2 regions of the Variovorax sp. GW823-FHT02B07 genome follow, and region 2 is predicted to be linked to the other one. Evidence: riboswitches for the same ligand, from Rfam matches in the RefSeq annotation. Region 2 holds a riboswitch; the other holds the start of a gene.
The links. A riboswitch is a leader RNA that binds a small molecule or an ion and turns the genes downstream of it on or off. The one in region 2 is predicted to bind glycine.
Positions count from the first base shown of each region.

Region 1: linked by a shared signal. The riboswitch ahead of gcvT (glycine cleavage system aminomethyltransferase GcvT) and the one ahead of AC1RGU_RS20945 (D-amino acid dehydrogenase) in region 2 are both predicted to bind glycine.

Region 1 is NZ_JBXAJX010000001.1:1,430,672-1,440,893, forward strand. It holds gene gcvP (aminomethyl-transferring glycine dehydrogenase) at 1-1,333, opposite strand, end outside; gene gcvH (glycine cleavage system protein GcvH) at 1,392-1,763, opposite strand; gene gcvT (glycine cleavage system aminomethyltransferase GcvT) at 1,835-3,016, opposite strand; glycine riboswitch at 3,064-3,168, opposite strand; glycine riboswitch at 3,181-3,271, opposite strand; gene AC1RGU_RS06755 (hypothetical protein) at 3,333-3,719, opposite strand; gene AC1RGU_RS06760 (hypothetical protein) at 3,803-4,300, opposite strand; gene AC1RGU_RS06765 (hypothetical protein) at 4,464-5,000, opposite strand; gene AC1RGU_RS06770 (L,D-transpeptidase Cds6 family protein) at 5,097-5,588, opposite strand; gene AC1RGU_RS06775 (MFS transporter) at 5,849-7,042, opposite strand; gene AC1RGU_RS06780 (AraC family transcriptional regulator) at 7,151-7,930, shown strand; gene AC1RGU_RS06785 (TRAP transporter large permease) at 7,967-9,259, opposite strand; gene AC1RGU_RS06790 (TRAP transporter small permease) at 9,270-9,782, opposite strand; gene AC1RGU_RS06795 (TRAP transporter substrate-binding protein) at 9,863-10,222, opposite strand, start outside.
Region 2 is NZ_JBXAJX010000004.1:25,843-36,064, forward strand. It holds gene AC1RGU_RS20925 (aminotransferase-like domain-containing protein) at 1-491, shown strand, start outside; gene AC1RGU_RS20930 (PhaM family polyhydroxyalkanoate granule multifunctional regulatory protein) at 556-1,344, shown strand; gene AC1RGU_RS20935 (FIST signal transduction protein) at 1,394-2,674, shown strand; gene AC1RGU_RS20940 (RtcB family protein) at 2,889-4,304, shown strand; gene AC1RGU_RS20945 (D-amino acid dehydrogenase) at 4,325-5,632, opposite strand; glycine riboswitch at 5,724-5,830, opposite strand; glycine riboswitch at 5,875-5,965, opposite strand; gene rfbB (dTDP-glucose 4,6-dehydratase) at 6,084-7,163, shown strand; gene rfbD (dTDP-4-dehydrorhamnose reductase) at 7,160-8,050, shown strand; gene rfbA (glucose-1-phosphate thymidylyltransferase RfbA) at 8,090-8,977, shown strand; gene rfbC (dTDP-4-dehydrorhamnose 3,5-epimerase) at 8,974-9,522, shown strand; gene AC1RGU_RS20970 (glycosyltransferase family 61 protein) at 9,705-10,222, shown strand, end outside.

The DNA.
Region 1 (10,222 bases), on a different contig from region 2:
ACAGGGTTTCGATGTCGGCGCGCGTGGTGGTTTCGTCCAGCGAGATGCCCAGGTGCTGTTGCAGGCGCTGGCGCAGGTTGACGCCGCCGGCCTGCGCGCGTTCGATGATCGCGGCCGTGTCGTCGCCGGTGCGGATCGTCAGTGAGTCGAAGGCGGTGGTGTTCACCGGCTCGCGGCCCATCTGCGACAGGCCCTTGGCGAGGATGGCGGTGAGCACGGCCACGCGCTGCGCGATGCGCGTGAGGCCGTCGGGGCCGTGGTACACGGCGTACATGCTGGCGACCACGGCCGGCAGCACCTGCGCGGTGCAGATGTTCGAGGTGGCCTTCTCGCGGCGGATGTGCTGTTCGCGCGTCTGCAGCGCAAGGCGGTAGGCCGGCTGGCCGTGCGTGTCGACGCTCACGCCGACGAGGCGGCCGGGCAGCGAGCGCTTGAACGAATCGCGGCAGGCCAGGTAGGCGGCGTGCGGGCCGCCGTTGCACAGCGGCATGCCGAGGCGCTGCGTGGTGCCGCAGACGATGTCGGCATCGAACTCGCCGGGGGCGACCAGCAGCGTGAGCGCCAGCAGGTCGGCCGCGACGATGAAGGCGGCGTCGCACTGGTGCGCGTGGCCCGCGAGCGGGCGCAGGTCGTGCACGTGGCCGGTGGTGGCGGGGTACTGCGCGAGCACGCCGAAGAACTCGCCGCTCACCATCAGGTGCGGCAGCGTTTCCGACACGGTGCTCACCTTGACCTCGATGCCCAGCGGCGCGGCGCGCGTCTTGATGACTTCGATGGTCTGCGGATGGCAGTCGCCCGACACGAGGAACACGTTGCTCTTGCTTTTCACGCTGCGCTTGGCGAGCGTCATCGCCTCGGCGGCGGCCGTGGCTTCGTCGAGCATCGAGGCGTTGGCGATGGCCATGCCCGTGAGGTCGCACACCATCGTCTGGAAGTTGAGCAGGGCTTCCATGCGGCCCTGCGAGATCTCGGCCTGGTAGGGCGTGTAGGCGGTGTACCAGGCGGGGTTCTCCAGGATGTTGCGCAGGATCACGCCTGGCGTGTGCGTGCCGTAATAGCCCTGGCCGATGAAGCTCTTGAACACCTTGTTCTTCGACGCCAGCGCCTTCAGCTCGGCCAGCGCGTCGGCCTCGGTGACCGGCGCGGGCAGGCGCATCGGCCGGGCGCGGCGGATGGCCGCGGGCACGATGCCGTCGATGAGCTCCGCGCGCGTCTCCGAGCCGATCACCGGCAGCATGCGCGCCTCGTCCGCCGCATCGATGCCGATGTGGCGGGCGAGGAATTCTTCGGCGTTCTCTAGTTCTTGCAAAGAGGGAAGGGCGGGAATCGGCATGGCGGTGAAGGCTCGGGGGAGAAGGAACGAAGGTGCGAAGAAGCTGCTGTTCAGCGGATCAGGATTCGGCGGCGAACTTGTCGTAGCTGGCGGCGTCGAGCAGGGCGTCGAGCTGCGCGGGCTCGCTCAGCTTGACCTTGAAGAACCAGCCGGCGGCCAGCGGGTCGCTGTTGGCCAGCGACGGGTCGGCGCGCAGCGCTTCGTTGACTTCGGTGATCTCGCCCGACACGGGCATGAACACATCGGCGGCGGCCTTCACCGACTCGACCACACCGGCGACCTCGCCCTGCGCGAAGGTCTTGCCCACTTCAGGCAGGTCGACGAACACCACGTCGCCCAGCGCGTCCTGCGCATGCACGGTGATGCCGACGGTGGCGGCGCCGCCTTCGGCCGCCACCCATTCGTGGTCCTTGGTGTATTTGATGCTCATGAAAAAACTCCTCGTGGAAAAAATGGAATCGGGGTGCAGAGCCTAGCCGGGTCTGCGGGGTTCAGTGTCGGTCAGCCGCGGTAGTAGCGCGTCGGCACGAAAGGCATGGTCGAGACTTCCATCGGCACCGGCTTGCCGCGCACGATGGCCTGCACGCGCGTGCCGGGTTCGGCGAAGGCGGCGGCCACGTAGCCCATGGCCACGCAGCGGTCGGCCGTGGGGCCGAGCAGGCCGCTGGTGACGGCGCCGATGTCGTGGCCTTCGAGCGACTGCAGCAGCGTACCGTCGCGCACCGGGATGCGTTCCAGTGCCACGAGGCCGACGCGCTTGCGCGTGAGCGTCTTGTGGTCGGTGTGGCCGGCCGCGCCCGAGGCGACGGCGGCGAGCTGGGCCAGCACCTTGGCCGCGCCCGGAAAGCCGCCTTCGCGCGCACCGCCGGCGCGGCGCACCTTCTGGATCGCCCAGTTGAGGGAGGCTTCGACCGGGGTGGTGGTGGTGTCGATGTCGTTGCCGTACAGGCACAGGCCGGCTTCGAGCCGCAGCGAGTTGCGCGCGCCCAGGCCGACGGGCTTCACTTCGGGCTGGGCCAGCAGCAGGCGGGCGAGGGCGTCGGCGTCCTTTGCGGCCACCGAGATCTCGAAGCCGTCTTCGCCGGTGTAGCCGCTGCGGGTGACGAAGGCGGCGATGCCGCCGATCTGCACCGCGCCGCCGGTCATGAACACGAAGCGCTCGATGCCGGGCGACAGGCGCGCCAGCGTGGCCGCGGCCTGCGGGCCCTGCAGTGCGAGCAGGGCATGGTCGGGCAGGGGCTGCACTTCGCAGCGAGCGCCGATCCTGGCCTGGATGTGGGCGATGTCGGCCACCTTGCAGGCGCCGTTCACGATCACGAAGAGCGAGCCATTGCCTTCGTTGAAGAACATCAGGTCGTCGAGGATGCCGCCCTCGTCGTTCAGCAGCAGGCCGTAGCGCTGCTTGCCGGCGGGCAGATCGACCACATCGACGGGCATCAGGGTTTCGAAGGCGGCGGCGGCGTCGGGGCCGACCAGGCGCAGCTGGCCCATGTGCGAGATGTCGAACAGGCCGGCCGCATCGCGCGTGTGCTTGTGCTCGGCCATGAGGCCGGCGGGGTACTGGACCGGCATCGAATAGCCGGCGAAGGGCACCATGCGGGCGCCCAACTCGACGTGGAGGTCGTACAGCGGGGTCTTGAGAAGTTGAGTATCCGAAGAAGCGGAAGCGGAGGAAGCGGCCACGGGGCACTCCAAAGGGGCAGTCGAAATCCATGGCTGCAACGCCACGGGCCACCCCTGCTGTCCGCTTTACCTGAGAGATTCGCCCCACGATCGGGGTTTGCTCCTTCGGTGGGCCGCATGCAATGCCACGGCCTCTCTCCAGCAAGGAAACGCCGGTGGTTGCCGGCGTCTTGTCAGTCCTTTTGCCTGAGCGTTCGGGGAACCCCTGCGCCTTCGGCGGCCCCGTCGCGCGGGGCTCTCTCCTGACCCGGCGAGTGTAGTGGATCGTGCGGGGTCAGGGTCTGATCGAACGTCCTCGCGACGAAGTCAGTCAGAGCTAGCTGTTCATTTTTTCGGCGGCGCCGATGGCCGCTGATCTAGCTTTTTTCCAGGAAGGGATGCATGCAATTACCACCAGAGCAACGACAACCACGCTGACGATGAGACCTAGCCAATAGTTTGGCCACCGCGCCTGAGGTAGGACAGGGTCTAACTTCGCAAGTAATTGAAGGAAGAAGGAAATGCAAAGAAAGCCGGCGCCATAACCAAAGTCTGCTTTCTGCTGCCCGAGTTCCGCCGCCTGTTGCTGCCCCCCGTCGTAGAAGGAGCTGGCAATAATTTGAAGCGATTCTCTCTTCATCGCTAGAACGCCATAGCTAAACGAAAAACCACTAGCCAAGCCAAAAAATAAGCCTGTGAGGTCAAGGAACAGGGCAATGCTCATACTCTCTCCAGAAGGGCTGAAAACTCATTCGATTGATGAACCAGCTGAAGGCCTGGAACATCGAATTTTGAGCCGGATGCAAGCTACGCAAGACGCAATATTCCGGACGAGGCTTGTGCTCCGCATAGCAGCCAGATTTGCTCAAAGGGGTGTTCGGCCGGGACCAAGATCCGGGACCGCTGTTCTTGGAAATCGCAGAAGTCCCACAAGGGGAAGGCCGAGCGAATCAAAAGCCAGACTCTAGACGCGCGATACCTCTTGATTGCTTTATCCGCCAAAAGACGGTTTAACGGGGTCAGTACGCGGATATCCAATGGAACCATTGCGGATGTCATCCTCTCCTCTTGCGAGGGTGCTAACGAGCCCGTTCGTCCAAGAAGCTGTTTTACATCGGATGTTGTGCCATACACGTGACCGACCTCGACGTAGACAGCTTCTCCGTCGAGCTCACAATAAGCGTCTGGTTCGGGAGGTTTCCGCAGTTCCTTGAAATGAAAGCGAGACGCTCCTAGCTCGGAGGAAAGTGCTTCCGAAAATTGCCGAAGCGCCCCGGTTTCGAGTTCTTCTTTTTCAAACTGCATGGCGCAGTTTAGGCCAGGTGCGCTGCCGTAGTCGAAGGGCAATTGCGTATCGACGCACTGATCGGAGCAGCTCACATGGAGCGTTCGATGACCTTGGTTTGGCTTTTATGCAATGCGCTTCATGCAACCTTACGTAGGGGGGCGCGGGCCGGGGATTCGAGCCTCAGTGCACGGTTTCCGCCGGCGGCAGCAGCTTGTCGATGCGCTCGCGCAGCGAGTCGGCGCGCTCGGGGCCGGCGGCCTTCTCGATCTCGGAGAGCATCAGCGCGGCGATGGTCAGCATGGCCTCGCGGTCGCGGGCCTCGCGCAGGGCGTCGCGCATCTGGTTGGCGAAGCGCGGGTCGCGGCGCACGAACATGCGCTCGCAGATGTCGAACAGGAACATGCGCGTGGTGGCCAGCGAGCGCTTGCCGTCGAAGCTGTCGGCCGAGGTGGCGACCTGGATCGGCTCGGCGGCGGGGACGGGCGTGGGGGCCGGTGCGGGAGGCGGCGCGACCGGTCGCGCGTCTTGCAGATAGCCCCGCTGCATCAGCCCGTGGATCGCCTGTTCGGCCTCGACGCGGCTGGGGAACAGCGGGCTGAAGTCGGTCAGCGAGCGCCGGCCGTCGGCCATGAGCAGCAGGGCGCGCTCACGCTGGCTGAGCGTGCGCTGCCCGGCCTGGAGTTCGTCGCGTGCCTTCTCGGTCTTGGTGGGGAACATGGCGGCCACAGCTTTCGGAGGTCGAAGGCTGCAGCATCGTTGCAAGTGGTGACATCTTCGTGAACCATTTGCCTTACAGGGACAAGGGGGTGCGCGTCAGTTGCCCGCGCTCTCCTTGCGGATCAGCCAGCGCGTGCCCACGCGCTGCAGCTCGAGGGTCTTGCGGTCGGTTTCGGTGAGCGCGTCGGCGCTGTAGACCTGCCGGAACTGCGCGCTGGCCGAGGTGCCCTGAACGCTGATCACCAGCCCCTCGATGCCCACGCTGATGCGCGACTTGCCCGTGATGCGGGCGCGCCGGTCGGCCTCCCAGCGCTCGCGGGTCTGGCCGCGCGCGGGGGTGAAGTCGCTCGCGTAGGCGGCGAGGTAGCGCTCCACGTCGCGTGCGGACCAGGCGGCGGCCCAGGTGCGCACGGCGCTTTCCACTTCGGCGAGGTGGGTGACGGGATTGGTGGGGTTGGCGGGGGCGGCTGCTGGTGCAACGGCTGCAACGGGCGCAACGGGTGCGGTGGCCGGCGTGGCCGCGATACCGGCGGTGGCCAGCAAGCCGGCAGCGACAAGGCTGCTGCCCTGGGCGACGATTCGGTGCATGGCGTCCTTCTCTTTCCTTCTTCTTGTCTGTCAGGCTCGACGTCGAAGCTTGCGTCGATTCTGGCAGTGAAAGAGAGCGCGTGCGGCGTTGAATCGCCCACGGATTTCGGTGGTTCGTGGATCAGGGCGTGTGCACAGGACACCGGGTACTTCCCTCCGCGAATGTCCCCCGCCTTCGGCTCCTCCTTGATTTCGCTGCGGGAAGCACCCAGTGCCCTGTGCACGGTGGGCGCTGCCGTTGCGCGGGAAAGGAACTCAACTCAGGCCGCCGCAGCCTCGCCCGCCATCACCTGCACCGTGCGGTTGCGCAGCCGCAAGGCCAGCACGGTCGCCACGCACAGCACGCACAGCACCACCGTGAGCGTCACGCCGAGTCCGCGTGCATCGGACAGCAGGCCGAACAGCGGCGACACCAGCCCGCCGACCGAAAGCGCGAGGCCGAGCGTGATGCCGCTGGCGGTCGCCGGGTTGCGCGGCAGGTAGTCCTGCGCGAGCGTCACCTGCGCGGCGAAGGGCAGGAACATGCTCATGCCGAGCCACGCCGTGCAGGCCAGCGCCGCGCCGGGCGTGGAGGCGAGCACGAGGCCCGCCATGGCCGGCAGCGCGAGCAGGTAGCCGCAGCGGATCGTGCCCATGCGCCCGATGCGGTCGCCGAGCCAGCCGCCGGCCAGCGTGCCCACGGCCCCTGCGGCGGTGAAGGCGGTGAGCGCCGCGGCGCCCTGGAAGGTGCTGCCGTGCAGGTCGCGCGTGATGCGCAGCGAGAGCATCGACAGCACCGTGACGTAGGGGATCGACCAGCCCACGATGGTCGCCACCAGCAGGCTGAAGGCGCGCCAGTCGTTGTGCGGTTTCAGCACCTGGGCGCGGGCCTGCGCGGCGCGCGCCGCCGCGGCTGCCGCGTTGTTGGCGACGGCACCGCGCCGCGCGTTCGCTGCGACCCACACCACGCCCATCGCCACCGCGGGAATGCCCAGCAGGTAACTGCGCGACAGGCTGCCGCCGCCGACCACCGTGGCCGCCAGCACGGGCGCGAACGAGGCGCCGATGGTGCCGCCCACCGAGAACACGCTCATCGCCTTCTGCGAGGCGCCGCCGGCCGCGCGCGCGGCCACGGTGGCGGGCGGGTGGTAGGCCGCGATGCCCAGCCCGCACAGCGCGACCGCGATCCAGGTCAGCAGGTAGCTCTGGCTCAGGCCCGCCAGCACCACGCCCAGCGCTGCCACCAGGAAGCCCACGGGCACCAGCCAGGCGCGCGGGTGGCGGTCGGCGTACAGGCCGAACAGCGGCTGCACCACGCTCGACAGCCCGGTGGCCGCCAGCATCAGGCCGCTCACGGCCGTGTAGCTGTAGCCGCGCTCCAGCACCATGAAGGGCAGCAGCGCGGGCACGAGGCCCTGGTAGAGGTCGTTGACGGCATGGGTGCCGGTGAGCAGCCCGAGTCGGCGCGTGTTCATGCGATGGCTTCTTTCTTCGATGTCCGGTTTGAGAAAAAGGGAGGAAAAGCCATCGTAGGAAGACACGGAAAGATGTTCTCGCTACGAATGTGCAAACATCGTCGTGAAATGGACAAACTGAATCTGCGCCCCGACGAGGGCGAATCGACCCCGCGCGCGGTGGCCGTGCTGGCCACCGATCCGGCGGGCGACGCCTTCATTCCGCCGCATGCGCACCGGCGCGGGCAGCTCATCCACGCGATCTCGGGCGTGATGATGGTCGGCGCCGCGGCCGGCAGCTGGGTGGTGCCGCCGGGGCGCGGCGTCTGGGTGCCGCCGGGCATGACGCACCAGATCCGCATGGCGGGCGAGGTGAAGATGCGCACCGTCTTCGTCGAGCCCGGCACGCGCGCCGACCTGGGCGCCGAGTGCCGCGTGATCCATGTGGGTGCGTTGCTGCGCGAGCTGATCGTGGCGGCCGTGTCGCTGCCGCTGGACTACCCGCCGGGCGGGCGCGACGAGCGCGTGATGGAGCTCATCCTCGACGAGATCGAGGCCGCGCCCGCGCTGTCGCTGCATGTGCCGATGCCGCGCCACGCACGCCTGGCCGCGCTGTGCGAGGCGCTGATCCGCGACCCCGCGCAGCCCGCCACGCTCGACGGCTGGGCCGCGCGGCTGCACATGAACGCGCGCACGCTGGCGCGGTTGTTCGAACGCGAGACCGGCATGACCTTCGGTGCGTGGTGCCGCCAGACGCGGCTGCTGCTGAGCCTGCCGCGGCTGGCCGCGGGCGCGTCGATCCTGGAGGTGGCGCTGGCGCATGGCTACGAGAGCCCGAGCGCCTTCACCGCGATGTTCCGCCGCACGCTCGGCGTGCCGCCGAGCCAGTACCTGCACCCGCCGGCCTGAGGCGAGTGGGGGCGCGGACGGGAGCGGCCTGCGCCGCTACTTGAACCCGAGCGCGCGCGGCAGCCAGGTGCTGAGCATCGGCACGAAGGTCAGCAGCATCAGCACCGCGCCGTGCGCCCACAGGAAGGGCACCAGTTCCTTCACCAGCGCCGACATCGGCACCTTCGACACGTTGCAGGTCACGAACAGCAGCCCGCCCACCGGCGGCGTGATCATGCCCAGCGTGAGGTTGAAGATCACGATCATCGCGAAGTGCACCGGGTCGACGCCCAGCTTGATCGCCACCGGCGCAAGAATCGGCGCCAGCACCATCACGCCCGGCAGCGGCTCGATGAAGATGCCGAACAGCAGCAGGAACACGTTGACGATGATCAGGAACATCCACGGCGAGAGGTTCATGCTGATGAGCCATTCGGCCATCTGCTGCGGAATGCCCTCGATGGTCAGCACCCAGGCGAACGAGGCCGACAGCCCGATGATGATCAGCACCGACGCCGACAGGAGGGCCGAGCGCGACAGGATGTCGGGCAGCATCTTCCACTCGAGCGTGCGGTAGATGAACTTGCCGCACACCAGCGCGTAGAACACCGCCACCACCGAGGCTTCGGTGGGCGTGAACCAGCCGGCGCGCATGCCGCCCAGGATCACCACCGGCAGCAGGATGGCGGGAATCGCCTTCCAGGTCGTGATGAGAATCTCGCGCAGCGGCGGTGTCTGGCCGTCGCCCTTGTAGTTGCGCTTCTTCGAGACGTAGAAGTTCACGACGCACATCGCCACCGCGATCAGGATGCCCGGCACGATGCCGGCCACGAACAGCTGGCCGACCGACACGGTCTCGTCCTGCAGCGCGTAGATGATCATGATGATCGAGGGCGGAATGATCGGCCCCACGATGGCCGTGGAGGCCGTCAGCGCCGCCGCGTACGAGCGGTCGTAGCCGGCCTTGTCCATCATCTTGATGAGCATCGAGCCGGGGCCGGCCGCGTCGGCCAGCGCCGAGCCCGAGATGCCCGAGAAGAAGGTCAGCGACACCACGTTGGTGTAGCCCAGCCCGCCGCGGCGGTGGCCGACGAACTGGCCCGCAAAGCGCAGCAGCACCTCGGTGAGCGAGCCGCCGCTCATCAGTTCGGCGGCCAGGATGAAGAAGGGCACGGCCATCAACGGGAAGCTGTCGATGCCGGTGAAGGTTTCCTTCAGCAGCACCATCAGCGGGTAGCTTTCCGCGAGGATCAGGGTGGCGGCCGTGGCCAGGCCGAGCGCGAAGGCCACGGGCACGCCGATGGCCAGGAACACGCAGGCGGAGACGATCAGGACAATGCTGGCATCCATGGTCTGCTCCTTACAGCGAGGCCGACGCGTTGGCGTCGAAATGCGCGTCGGACGCGAACTCGCGGTGCAGCACATAGCCGCGCACCACCAGCAGCCAGTGCACGATCAGCAGCACGCCGCCGATCAGCATCGCGCTGTAGATGTAGGCGAACGGAATCTGTGTCACGGCGGTGAGCTGGAACATCGTGCGTTCCATGTAGAGCCAGCCGTACCAGACCATGAAGCCGAAGAAGGCGAACAGCAGCCCGGCCACCACGATGCGAACCGCCACGGCCGCGGGCCGGGGCAGGGCATCCTGAAGGTTCTCGACGGCGATGTGGCCGCCGTAGCGCAGCACCGGTCCGGCGCCCAGGAAGGTGAGCCAGATCATCATGTGGCGCGACACCTCTTCGGCCCATTCGATCGACTGGTTCGTGGTGTAGCGCAGCACGACGTTGGTGAAGATGATGACGGACATGGCCGCCAGCAGGAGGATCAGCGCCCACCGGTTGGCGGCGAGAAAGTAGCGCTCGAAGGCTTGCACGTTGTGGTTCTCTGTGGTGTCGGAAATGCGAAGCGCCCGGCACACTGAGGCGGGCCGGGCGCGGTCGGGGCGGAGCGGTCTTACTTGACGTCCGTGATCTTCTTGATGTTGTCGGCGCCGAATTCCTTGGCGTAGCCCACGTAGGCCGGCTTCAGGGCTTCGCGGAAGGCCGCGCCGTCGACGGTGCGCGTGACCTTCATGCCGTCTTTCTCAAGCTGGGCGATGCCGTTGTTCTCGTCGTCGTTGACCTTCTTGCGCTGTGCGATCGAGGCCTTCTTCGCCGCTTCGGTGAACACCTTCTTGTCGGCATCCGAGAGCTTGTTCCACACCTTGGGCGACAGCAGCAGCAGCGCCGGCGAGTAGACGTGGCCGGTGAGCGACAGGTGCTTTTGCACCTGCGAGAACTTCGAGGACAGGATCACGGGAATCGGGTTTTCCTG
Region 2 (10,222 bases):
TCGACGGGCTGCAGCGCACCATCTACGTCAGCGGCTTCGCGAAGATCCTGGCGCCCAACTGGCGCATCGGCTTCCTGGCCGCCTCGCCCGCGCTCAAAGAGCGGCTGCTCGAGACCAAGCTGCTGGCCACGCTGACCTCGCCCACGCTGTTCGAGCGGGCGCTGTCGTGGTGCATCGACCAGGGCCAGCTGCGCCGCCATTCGGAGCGCGTGCGCATCCGCCTGGACGGCGCGCGCGGCCGCGCGGTGAAGCTGGCCATGTCGCACGGCTGCACCTTCGCCTCGGAGCCGGCGGGGCTGTTCGGCTGGGTCGACACGGGCGTGGACACCGACGCGCTCACGCAACGCATGCTCGACCAGGGCTACCTGCTGGCGCCGGGCTCGCTGTTCCATGCGCGCCGCCCGCCGAGCACGATGATGCGGATCAACTTCGCGACCTCGCAGGACGCGAATTTCTGGAAGGTTTTCAGCCGGGTCAGGGACGAGCTCTGATTCGCTTGCAAAGGGCTTGGAGTAAGCTGGCAGCACAAGAAAACCCAGCCAGGAGACCTCCCGCATGAGCAACGCCAGCAAACCCTTCGACTTCAGCCAGTTCGTCCCCGGATTCGACTTCCTGAAGAACCTCGCCGGCGGTGCCGCCGCGGGCTCCGGGTCGGTGCCCGGCATCCCTAGCCTCGCGAGTTGGGTCGCGCCCACCATGAGCGTCGAAGAGGTCGACAAGCGCATCCAGGAACTCAAGACGGTCCAGTACTGGCTCGAACAGAACGGCCACGCGCTCAAGGCGACCATCCAGGCGCTCGAAGTGCAGAAGATGACGCTGTCGACCCTGCGCGGCATGAACGTGCGGATGGAAGACATCGCCAGCGCGTTCACCAAGCAGGCCGCGGCGATGGCGCCGGCGCCTGCACCGGCTCCCGCCCCGGCCCCCGCACCCCGGCCCGAGCCGGAGCCCGTCGAGGAAGAGGAAGAAGAGTTCGACGAGGCCGAGGAAGAAGCGGAAGAAGAAACCCCGGCACCGAAGAAGACGTCGCGCGCCAAGCCCGCAGCGTCCAACGGCGCTGCCGGCGTGGTCGACCCGATGCAATGGTGGGGCTCGCTCACCGAGCAGTTCCAGCAGATCGCGAGCACGGCGCTGCAGGACGCGGCGCAGCTCAAGGTGCCGGCCATGGCGCAGCCGCTGGCCGACGCCGTGGGGCAGGTCATCGGCAAGGCGACGGCGGCGCGCAAGCCGGCCGCCAAGACCGCCGCGAAGAAGGCCGCAGCGAAAAAAGCCGCGCCGGCACCCGCCGCGCGCAAGAAAACCACGTCCACCGCCGCGCGCAAGCGAACCTCCGGCCGGCGCTGACGTCTTACAGACACCTTTCCAGACGACGACGCACGGGTCGGTACGCACCATGAAACTGTTTCCCACCGGCCATGCCACCCACCCGCAATGGCGCATGGCCGCCGGCCTCGTGCTGGCCCAGTTGCGCGCGCAGATGGCGCTGCCCGACTACGCGTCGAACCCGACGCTCGGGCTGCTCTACATCACCGACCACTACGCGGCCGAGGCGCAGGAGATCCTCGACCACCTGAGCGCCGAGCTGCCCGAGGTCACCGACTGGTCGGGCACCGTCGGCATCGGCGTGTCGGCCAACAACGCCGAGTACTTCGACGAGCCCGGTCTGAGCCTGATGCTGTGCGCGCTGCCCAGCGACCAGTACCGCGTGTTCTCCGGTGTGGCGCCGCTGGGCAGTTCCGAAATGAGCGGCTTCGAGGCGCACACCGCGCTCGTGCACGCCGACCCGGCCACGCCCGACCTGGGCGAGCTCATCGGCGAGATGGCGGGCCGCACCGACACCGGCTACCTGTTCGGCGGGCTCTCGTCCGGTCGTGGCGGGGCGCTGCAGTTCGCGGTCGGCGGGAACGGCAACATCCGCGGCCATGGGGCGGCGGGCGGCGTGTTCTCGGGCGGCTTGTCGGGCGTGGTGTTCGGCGAGGGCGTGCGGCTGGTGTCGCGCGTCACGCAGGGCTGCCAGCCGCTGCGCACCGGCGGCGCGCGCGAGCGCGAGATCACCGAGGCCGACGGCAACCTGCTGCTGTCGCTCGACGGCGAGCCGGCGCTCGACGTGCTGCTGGCCGACCTGCAGGTGTCGCTCGACCGCCCGCAGGAAGCCATCGACGCCGTGCGCAACACGCTGGTCGGCCTGGCCGACGCGGGCAGCGACGGCATCCGCCGCACCGGCGACCTGGGCGCCGACGTGCTGGTGCGCCACATCATCGGCCTCGACCCGACGCGGCGCGGCATTGCCATTGCCGACAACGCCGAGGCCGGCATGCGGCTGAGTTTCTGCCGCCGCAACGCGCAGGCGGCGCGCGCCGACCTGATGCGCATCTGCGCCGAGATCCGCGAAGAGCTCGAGCCCGAAGAACAGACGCTGGCCACCGCGCGCGCCGTGGCGGCCGGCGAGGCCGAGGCCGCGCCGCATCCGGCGCGGCGCATCGCGGGCGCGGTGTACGTGAGCTGCTCGGGGCGCGGCGGCCCGCACTTCGGTGCGCCGGGCGCCGAACTGCAGATCGTGCGGCATGCGCTGGGCGACGTGCCGCTGGTCGGCTTCTTCGCCGCCGGCGAGATCGCGCGCCACCACCTGTACGGCTACACCGGCGTGCTGACGGTGTTCACCGCGCCGGACTGACTGGCTGACTGACGGGAAAAAACGACGCGCGCGCCTGCGCGTTGTTTTCGCAGGCGCTTCGCGTCGCTAGAATCCGCCCGCTTTCTTGAATCTCTGCTGCTGCAAGAAAGAGTGATCCGCGCGCCCCGAGGCACGCGGTCGATCTCTTTCGCCCCGCCACGCGATGTGACGGGGCCCGGAAACCGACACGGTTTCCCCGAATGGAATTGCAGCCATGGGCAGCCCTACCCACAGTCATTTTTCGAGACTCCAGCGCGCCTTTTCGCGCGCCCACATCGCCGTCGACTACCGCGACGGCATCTATCACCTGCGCAACGAAGCCGCGCAGGCGACCGTGCTTCTGCCGCAGAGCCTGCCGCTGGAAGAAAGAGCCGTGAACCAGCTGCTGGCCTTCGCCAGCGTGCGCTCGCCCGACGGCGCGCACGGCGTGTGCAAGGCCTGCGCGACGCCGGACTTTCATCCGGGCTCGGTCGCGCCGGTGGGCAGCGTAGTCGCGACCGATGGCGACTTCGTGATTCCCGCCGCGGTCGGCACCGACATCAACTGCGGCATGCGCCTGCTGACCACCGGCCTCACGCTGGACCAGGTGGCGCCGCACAAGACGCAGCTGCTCGCGCGGCTCACGCGCAGCCTGCTCGACAACGGGCGCGACGTGCCGGTGCACACGGCGGCGTTTCGCGCGCTGTTCGACGAAGGGCCGGCCGCGTTCCTGGACGCCGTGCGCAACGACGGGCTCTGGGCGGCCTGCGACCGCGACCGGCTGCAGGCCGAGATCGGCGCGTGCATCGGCCTGGCGAGCTTCGGCGGGCAGTCGCGGCACGCACCGCCGGCCTACACCGGCGCGCGCCACGAGGTGTTCCGCGACCCGTGCCTCGGCACGCCGGGCAGCGGCAACCACTTCGTCGAGCTGCAGGTGGTCGACCAGGTGATGGACCGGCACGCGGCCTACCGCGCGGGGCTCAAGGCGGGCGAGGTCGTGGTGATGATCCACAGCGGCTCGCGCGACATCGGGTTCCATGTCGGCGGCCGCTGGATGGACCGCGCGCGGGCCGAGTGGCCGCAGGGCCTGCGTCATTCGAAGAGCGGTCTGTACGGCCTGGCCGGGCCGTTGGCGCAGGAGTACCTCGAGGCCATGGGCGTGGCCGCGCGCTATGCGTGGGCCAACCGCGTCGTGCTGGCCGAGCTGGTGCGCAAGGACTTCGCCGAACTGCTGGGCGCCACGGCGTCGACGCTGGTGGTCGACGTGCCGCACAACGTGGTGCTGCGCGAGCACGGGATGAACATCCACCGCAAGGGCGCGACGCCGGCGCACGCGGGCGATCTGGCGCTGATTCCCGGGTCGATGGGCGATCACTCGTACCTTGCGACCGGGCTGGGGCATGAAGACTGGCTGTGGTCGTGCAGCCATGGTGCCGGCCGGCGGATGCGGCGGCAGGAAGTGCGCGCGATGCGGCCCGCACCCGACGACGCCGATGCCAGCTGGCAATGCGTGACGCTGCGCGAAGAGCGCCGCATCGAAGAGGCGCCGCAGGCCTACAAGCCGATCGGCGCGGTGATCGAGGCGCAGGAAAGCGCGGGGCTCATCCGCTGCGCCGTGCGGCTCAAGCCCTGGGTCACGTTCAAGGCGTGACCCGAGGGTGGGGGGGCGTGTCAGCCCAGTGCGGGCTGCACGGCGCGCGGCGCGGGCGCCGGCATGCCGGCGAACGCGAAATCGACCTCGGGCGCCAGCCCGCTCACGATGCGCGCGATCGACTTGCCCGAGCCGCAGGCGTGCGTCCAGCCGAGCGTGCCGTGGCCGGTGTTGAGGAACAGGTTCGGCAGTTTGGTCTTGCCGATCAGCGGCACGTTGCTCGGCGTGGCCGGGCGCAGGCCGGTCCAGAACTGCGCGCGCTCGGTGTCACCGGCGCCAGGGAAGAGCTCTTCGACGCGCCGCACGATGGCTTCGCAGCGCACGCGGTTCAGGTCGCGGTCGTAGCCGTTGAGCTCGGCCGTGCCGGCGATGCGCAGGCGGTCGCCCGACTCGGAGGTGTAGCGCGAGAACACTAGCTTGTATTCGTCGTCGGTGAGCGAGACCTGGTGTGCCTTCGATGCGTCCTTGACGGGGAGCGTCACCGAGTAGCCCTTGGCCGGGTAGATCGGCAGGCGGATGCCCAGCGGCGCGGCGTACAACGGACTCAGCGAACCCATCGCGAGCACGAAGGCATCGCCGCGGATGCGCTGGAAGCGGCCTTCGTTGTCGGTCGCCTCGACGTGGTCGATGCTGCCGCCGGCTTCGCGCAGCGCGGTCACCGTGTGGCTCATGAGGAACTTCACGCCGGCCGCTTCGGCCAGCTTCACGAGCTCGCGCGCGAAGCGGTTGGCGTCGCCCGATTCGTCTTCGGCGGTGTAGGTGGCGCCGGCGAGTTGGGGGCGGATGTGGGCGAGGGCGGGTTCGATCTTGATGGCCTCGTCGGCCGAGATGACCAAGCGTTCGCAGCCCAGGGCACGCATCTGCTCGGCGGGCGCGAGGGCGCCGTCGAATTCTTTTTGCGTCGTATAGAAGTGCAGGATGCCTTGCGTGCGCTGGTCATAGTTCAGGCCCGTGTCTCGACGCAATTGCTGCAACATTTCCCGGCTGTATGTACCGAGACGCACGATCTGTTCGATGTTGTGGCGGGTGCGCGCGGGGGTGCATTCGCGCAAAAACTGCAGGCCCCAGAGCCACTGGCGCATGTCGGCGCGGATGCGAAAGAGCAGCGGCGCATCTTCCTTGCCGAGCCATTGCAGCACCTTCAGCGGCGCGCTCGGATTGGCCCACGGCTCGGCATGGCTGACCGAGATCTGGCCGCCGTTGGCGAAGCTGGTTTCGGCGGCCGGGGTGGCCTGCCGGTCGATCACGGTCACCTCGTGGCCGAGTTGCTGGAGGTAGTAGGCCGAAGTCACGCCGAGCAGGCCGGCGCCAAGAACGATCACACGCATTGCAAGTACCTTTGAGTTTGCAGCGCTTGAACGGCGGGCGTGGAGTGCTATTGAACCAATAGCAAGCAACCGGACGACCGATGTCCAAGTTGCCGCTCCCCCTGTCCTCGGTACCTGAGAGATTCACCCTGCTGCACCCGCAGCGGGTTTGCTCCTTCGGTGCGCCACATGGCGTGGCGGCTCTCCAGACGGCTGTATCGATGAGTGCAGTACTGACCCCTTGCCGAAGTTCCTGGGCGTTGCCTGGAATTTCGTCGGGCCGACCTGAGCGTTTATGGGAGTTTGCGCCTTCGGTAGGGCCTCCGTGGAGGCCCGCTCTCCTGCAATTGTTGGCGATTGTAGGCGGGCCCCGCAAGCCGGCCAAGCCCTGTACATCGGCACTTCACACCGATGGGATAATTGAATGTTGATTTTTGGTAAAGCAAACTTTTTTCTACATGCAGGGGACTCCATGATCCTGGTTACCGGCGGCGCAGGCTTCATTGGCGCCAATTTCGTGCTCGACTGGATCGCGCAGGGCAACGAGCCCGTCGTGAACCTCGACAAGCTGACCTACGCGGGCAACCTCGAGACCCTCGCGTCGCTCAAGGGCAACGCGAACCATGTCTTCGTGCAAGGCGACATCGGCGACAGCGCGCTGCTCGATCGCCTCCTGGCCGAGCACAAACCCCGCGCCGTCGTGAACTTTGCCGCGGAATCGCATGTGGATCGCTCGATCCACGGCCCGGAAGACTTCGTGCAGACCAATGTGCTCGGCACCTTCCGCCTGCTCGAATCGGTGCGCGGTTACTGGAACGCCCTGCCGGCCGACCAGAAGGCGGCCTTCCGCTTCCTGCATGTGTCGACCGACGAGGTCTATGGCTCGCTCTCCAAGACCGACCCGGCCTTCACCGAAGAGAACAAGTACGAGCCCAACAGCCCGTACTCGGCCAGCAAGGCCGCCAGCGACCACCTCGTGCGCGCCTGGCACCACACCTACGGCCTGCCGGTGGTCACCACCAACTGCTCGAACAACTACGGCCCGTTCCACTTCCCCGAGAAGCTGATCCCGCTGATGATCGTCAACGCACTGGCCGGCAAGAACCTGCCCGTGTACGGCGACGGCATGCAGGTGCGCGACTGGCTCTACGTGAAGGACCACTGCAGCGCCATCCGCCGCGTGCTCGAGGCCGGCAAGCTCGGCGAGACCTACAACGTCGGCGGCTGGAACGAGAAGCCCAACATCGAGATCGTCAACACCGTGTGCGCGCTGCTCGACGAACTGAGCCCCCGCGCCGACGGAAAGCCGTACAAGGAACAGATCACCTACGTCACGGACCGCCCGGGCCACGACCGTCGCTACGCCATCGATGCACGCAAGCTCGAGCGCGAACTCGGCTGGAAGCCCGCCGAGACCTTCGACACCGGCATCCGCAAGACCGTCCAGTGGTACCTCGCGAACGGCGAGTGGGTGCGCAACGTGCAAAGCGGCGCGTACCGTGAATGGGTCGAGAAGCAATACGACGCTGCGCCTGCAAAGGCTTCCGCATGAAGTTGCTGCTGCTCGGCAAGGGGGGGCAGGTCGGCTGGGAGCTGCAGCGCAGCCTCGCGCCGCTCGGCGAAGTGGTCGCCCTGGACTTCGACAGCACCGACTTCCACGCCGACTTCAGCCGCCCCGAGCAGCTGGCCGCAACCGTGCTGGCGGTGCGCCCCGACGTCATCGTCAATGCCGCCGCGCACACCGCCGTCGACAAGGCCGAGAGCGAGCCCGACTTCGCGCGCAAGCTCAACGCCACCTCGCCCGGCGTGGTGGCCGAGGCCGCGCAGCAGATCGGCGCGCTAATGGTGCATTACTCCACCGACTACGTCTTCGACGGCAGCGGCACCCGCCCCTGGAAAGAAGACGACGCGACCGGCCCGCTCAGCGTGTACGGCCAGACCAAGCTCGAAGGCGAGCAGCTGGTGGCGCAGCATTGCGCGAAGCACCTGATCTTTCGCACCAGCTGGGTGTACGCCGCACGCGGCGGCAACTTCGCCAAGACCATGCTGCGCCTGGCCAAGGAGCGCGACAAGCTCACGGTCATCGACGACCAGTTCGGCGCCCCCACCGGGGCTGAGTTGCTGGCCGACATCACCGCGCACGCCATCCGCGCCACCTTGCAAGACCCGGCCAAGGCGGGGCTGTACCACGCCATTGCCGGCGGCGAGACCACATGGCACGGCTACGCGCGCTTCGTGCTCGAGATGGCGCAGCAGGCCGGCGTCGAACTCAAGGCCGGCCCGCAGGCCGTGGAGGCCGTGCCCACCAGCGCCTTTCCGACGCCCGCGAAGCGGCCGCACAACTCGCGGCTCGACACCACCAAGCTGCAGACCACCTTCGGCCTGCGCCTGCCGCCCTGGCAGGAAGGCGTGGCACGCATGCTGCGCGAGACGCTCTGACCGACTGATTTTTCCTGCCCCTCACAGAAGAAGACTCCCATGACGCAACGCAAAGGCATCATCCTTGCCGGTGGCTCCGGCACCCGCCTGCACCCGGCCACGCTCGCCATGAGCAAGCAACTGCTGCCGGTGTACGACAAGCCCATGATCTATTACCCGCTGAGCACCCTGATGCTCGGCGGCATGCGCGACATCCTCATCATCAGCACGCCGCAGGACACGCCGCGCTTCCAACAGCTGCTGGGTGACGGCAGCCAATGGGGCATCAACCTGCAGTACGCGGTGCAGCCGAGTCCCGATGGCCTGGCGCAGGCATTCATCATCGGCGACAAGTTCGTGGGGAACTCGCCGAGCGCGCTGGTGTTGGGGGACAACATCTTCTATGGGCATGACTTTGCCCATCTGCTGGGCGGCGCCGACGCGCAGGACGCGGGAGCCACTGTGTTCGCGTACCACGTGCATGACCCGGAGCGGTATGGCGTGGTCGCATTCGATGCACAAGGCAAGGCCAGCAGCATCGAGGAAAAGCCGCTCAAGCCCAAGAGCAACTACGCCGTGACGGGCCTGTACTTCTACGACAACCAGGTCATCGACATCGCCAAGGCGGTGAAGCCGAGTGCACGAGGCGAGCTCGAGATCACGGCCGTCAATCAGGCGTACCTCGACCTTGGCCGGCTCAACGTGCAGATCATGCAGCGCGGCTACGCCTGGCTCGATACCGGTACGCATGAAAGTCTGCTGGAAGCCGGGCAGTTCATCGCGACGCTGGAGCATCGGCAGGGGCTCAAGATCGCTTGCCCCGAAGAGATCGCGTGGCGCCATGGGTTCATCGACAACGAGCAACTGGCCAAGCTTGCAGCACCGTTGCAGAAGAATGGCTACGGCAAGTACCTCAGCCATTTGCTGGCCGAAGGTGTGCGCTCATGAAGGTCACGCAGACGGCCATCGCCGACGTGTTGCTGATCGAACCCAAGGTGTTCGGCGACGCACGCGGGTTTTTCTTCGAGAGCTTCAATCAGAAGGCTTTCGACGAAGCCGTCGGCCAGCGCGTCGACTTCGTTCAGGACAACCACTCGCGCTCCACCAAGGGGGTCTTGCGAGGCCTCCATTACCAGGTGCAACAACCACAGGGAAAACTGGTGCGCGTGGTTCGAGGGGCGGTGTTCGACGTGGCGGTGGACATCCGTCGGTCGTCGCCGACCTTCGGGCAATGGGTGGGCAGTGAACTGTCGGAAGACAACCATCGGCAGTTGTGGGTTCCGCCGGGTCTCGCGCACGGCTTCCTGGTGCTCAGCGAGTCGGCTGATTTTCTGTACAAGACGACGGACTACTACGCACCGGCGCACGAGCGCTGCATCGCGTGGAACGACCCCACGTTGGCGATCGAGTGGCCTGACACGGGCATCGCGCCGAAGCTGTCCGCCAAGGACGCGGCAGCGCCGACCTTCCTGAGCGCCGAAATTCCCGGCTGAACACAAGTCGACCAGCAGCCGGTTTGCGGCGTTTTCTTCAGAGCCCTTCCCACGCGGGCCATCTCAAAAATATTCCAATTCCAGATGAGACAACTTGCTGACTTCAACGGGCTGGTCGCGTACGGGTGCCTGTGCAAGGGGATCGCCATCGGTCGTCCGGACGACATCAGGGCCGCGCAGCCGTGAAAAGTTCGCCTGCCATCAAGGAAAAGAAAGAGAGCTTGCTGGACGCCGCAAAAGGGGCGCTTCGCAAGCGGCTGCCGCGCAAGACGCCGCAGCTGGTGGAGCTTTTCGACGCAGCCTGGTACCTCAAGGGGCTGCCGGACCGTGCACTGATCGCCAACCCGTGGGAGCACTATCTGGGAGGGGGATTCCTGAGGGGAAATCCCAATCCCATGTTCGATACCACCTGGTATCTCGATCGCCATCCCGAATTGCGTGCGGCGGAAAAGAACCCGCTGGCCCACTATCTCGAAATTGGAGAGCGTGCAGGGGACGCGCCCAGCGTGAGGTTCGATCCGCAGTGGTATCTGGATGAATACCCCGATGTCGCCGCCACGCAATTGAGCCCGTTGCTGCACTATTTGAAATTCGGTGCGGCGGAGGGGCGTTTGCCGGCACGGCTGGCGCATTTTGATTCTGTTCCCGGCTTGTCCGAATTCATGGGAGCGTTGGCGCCGTCCTATGCGGCGCGGCCTTG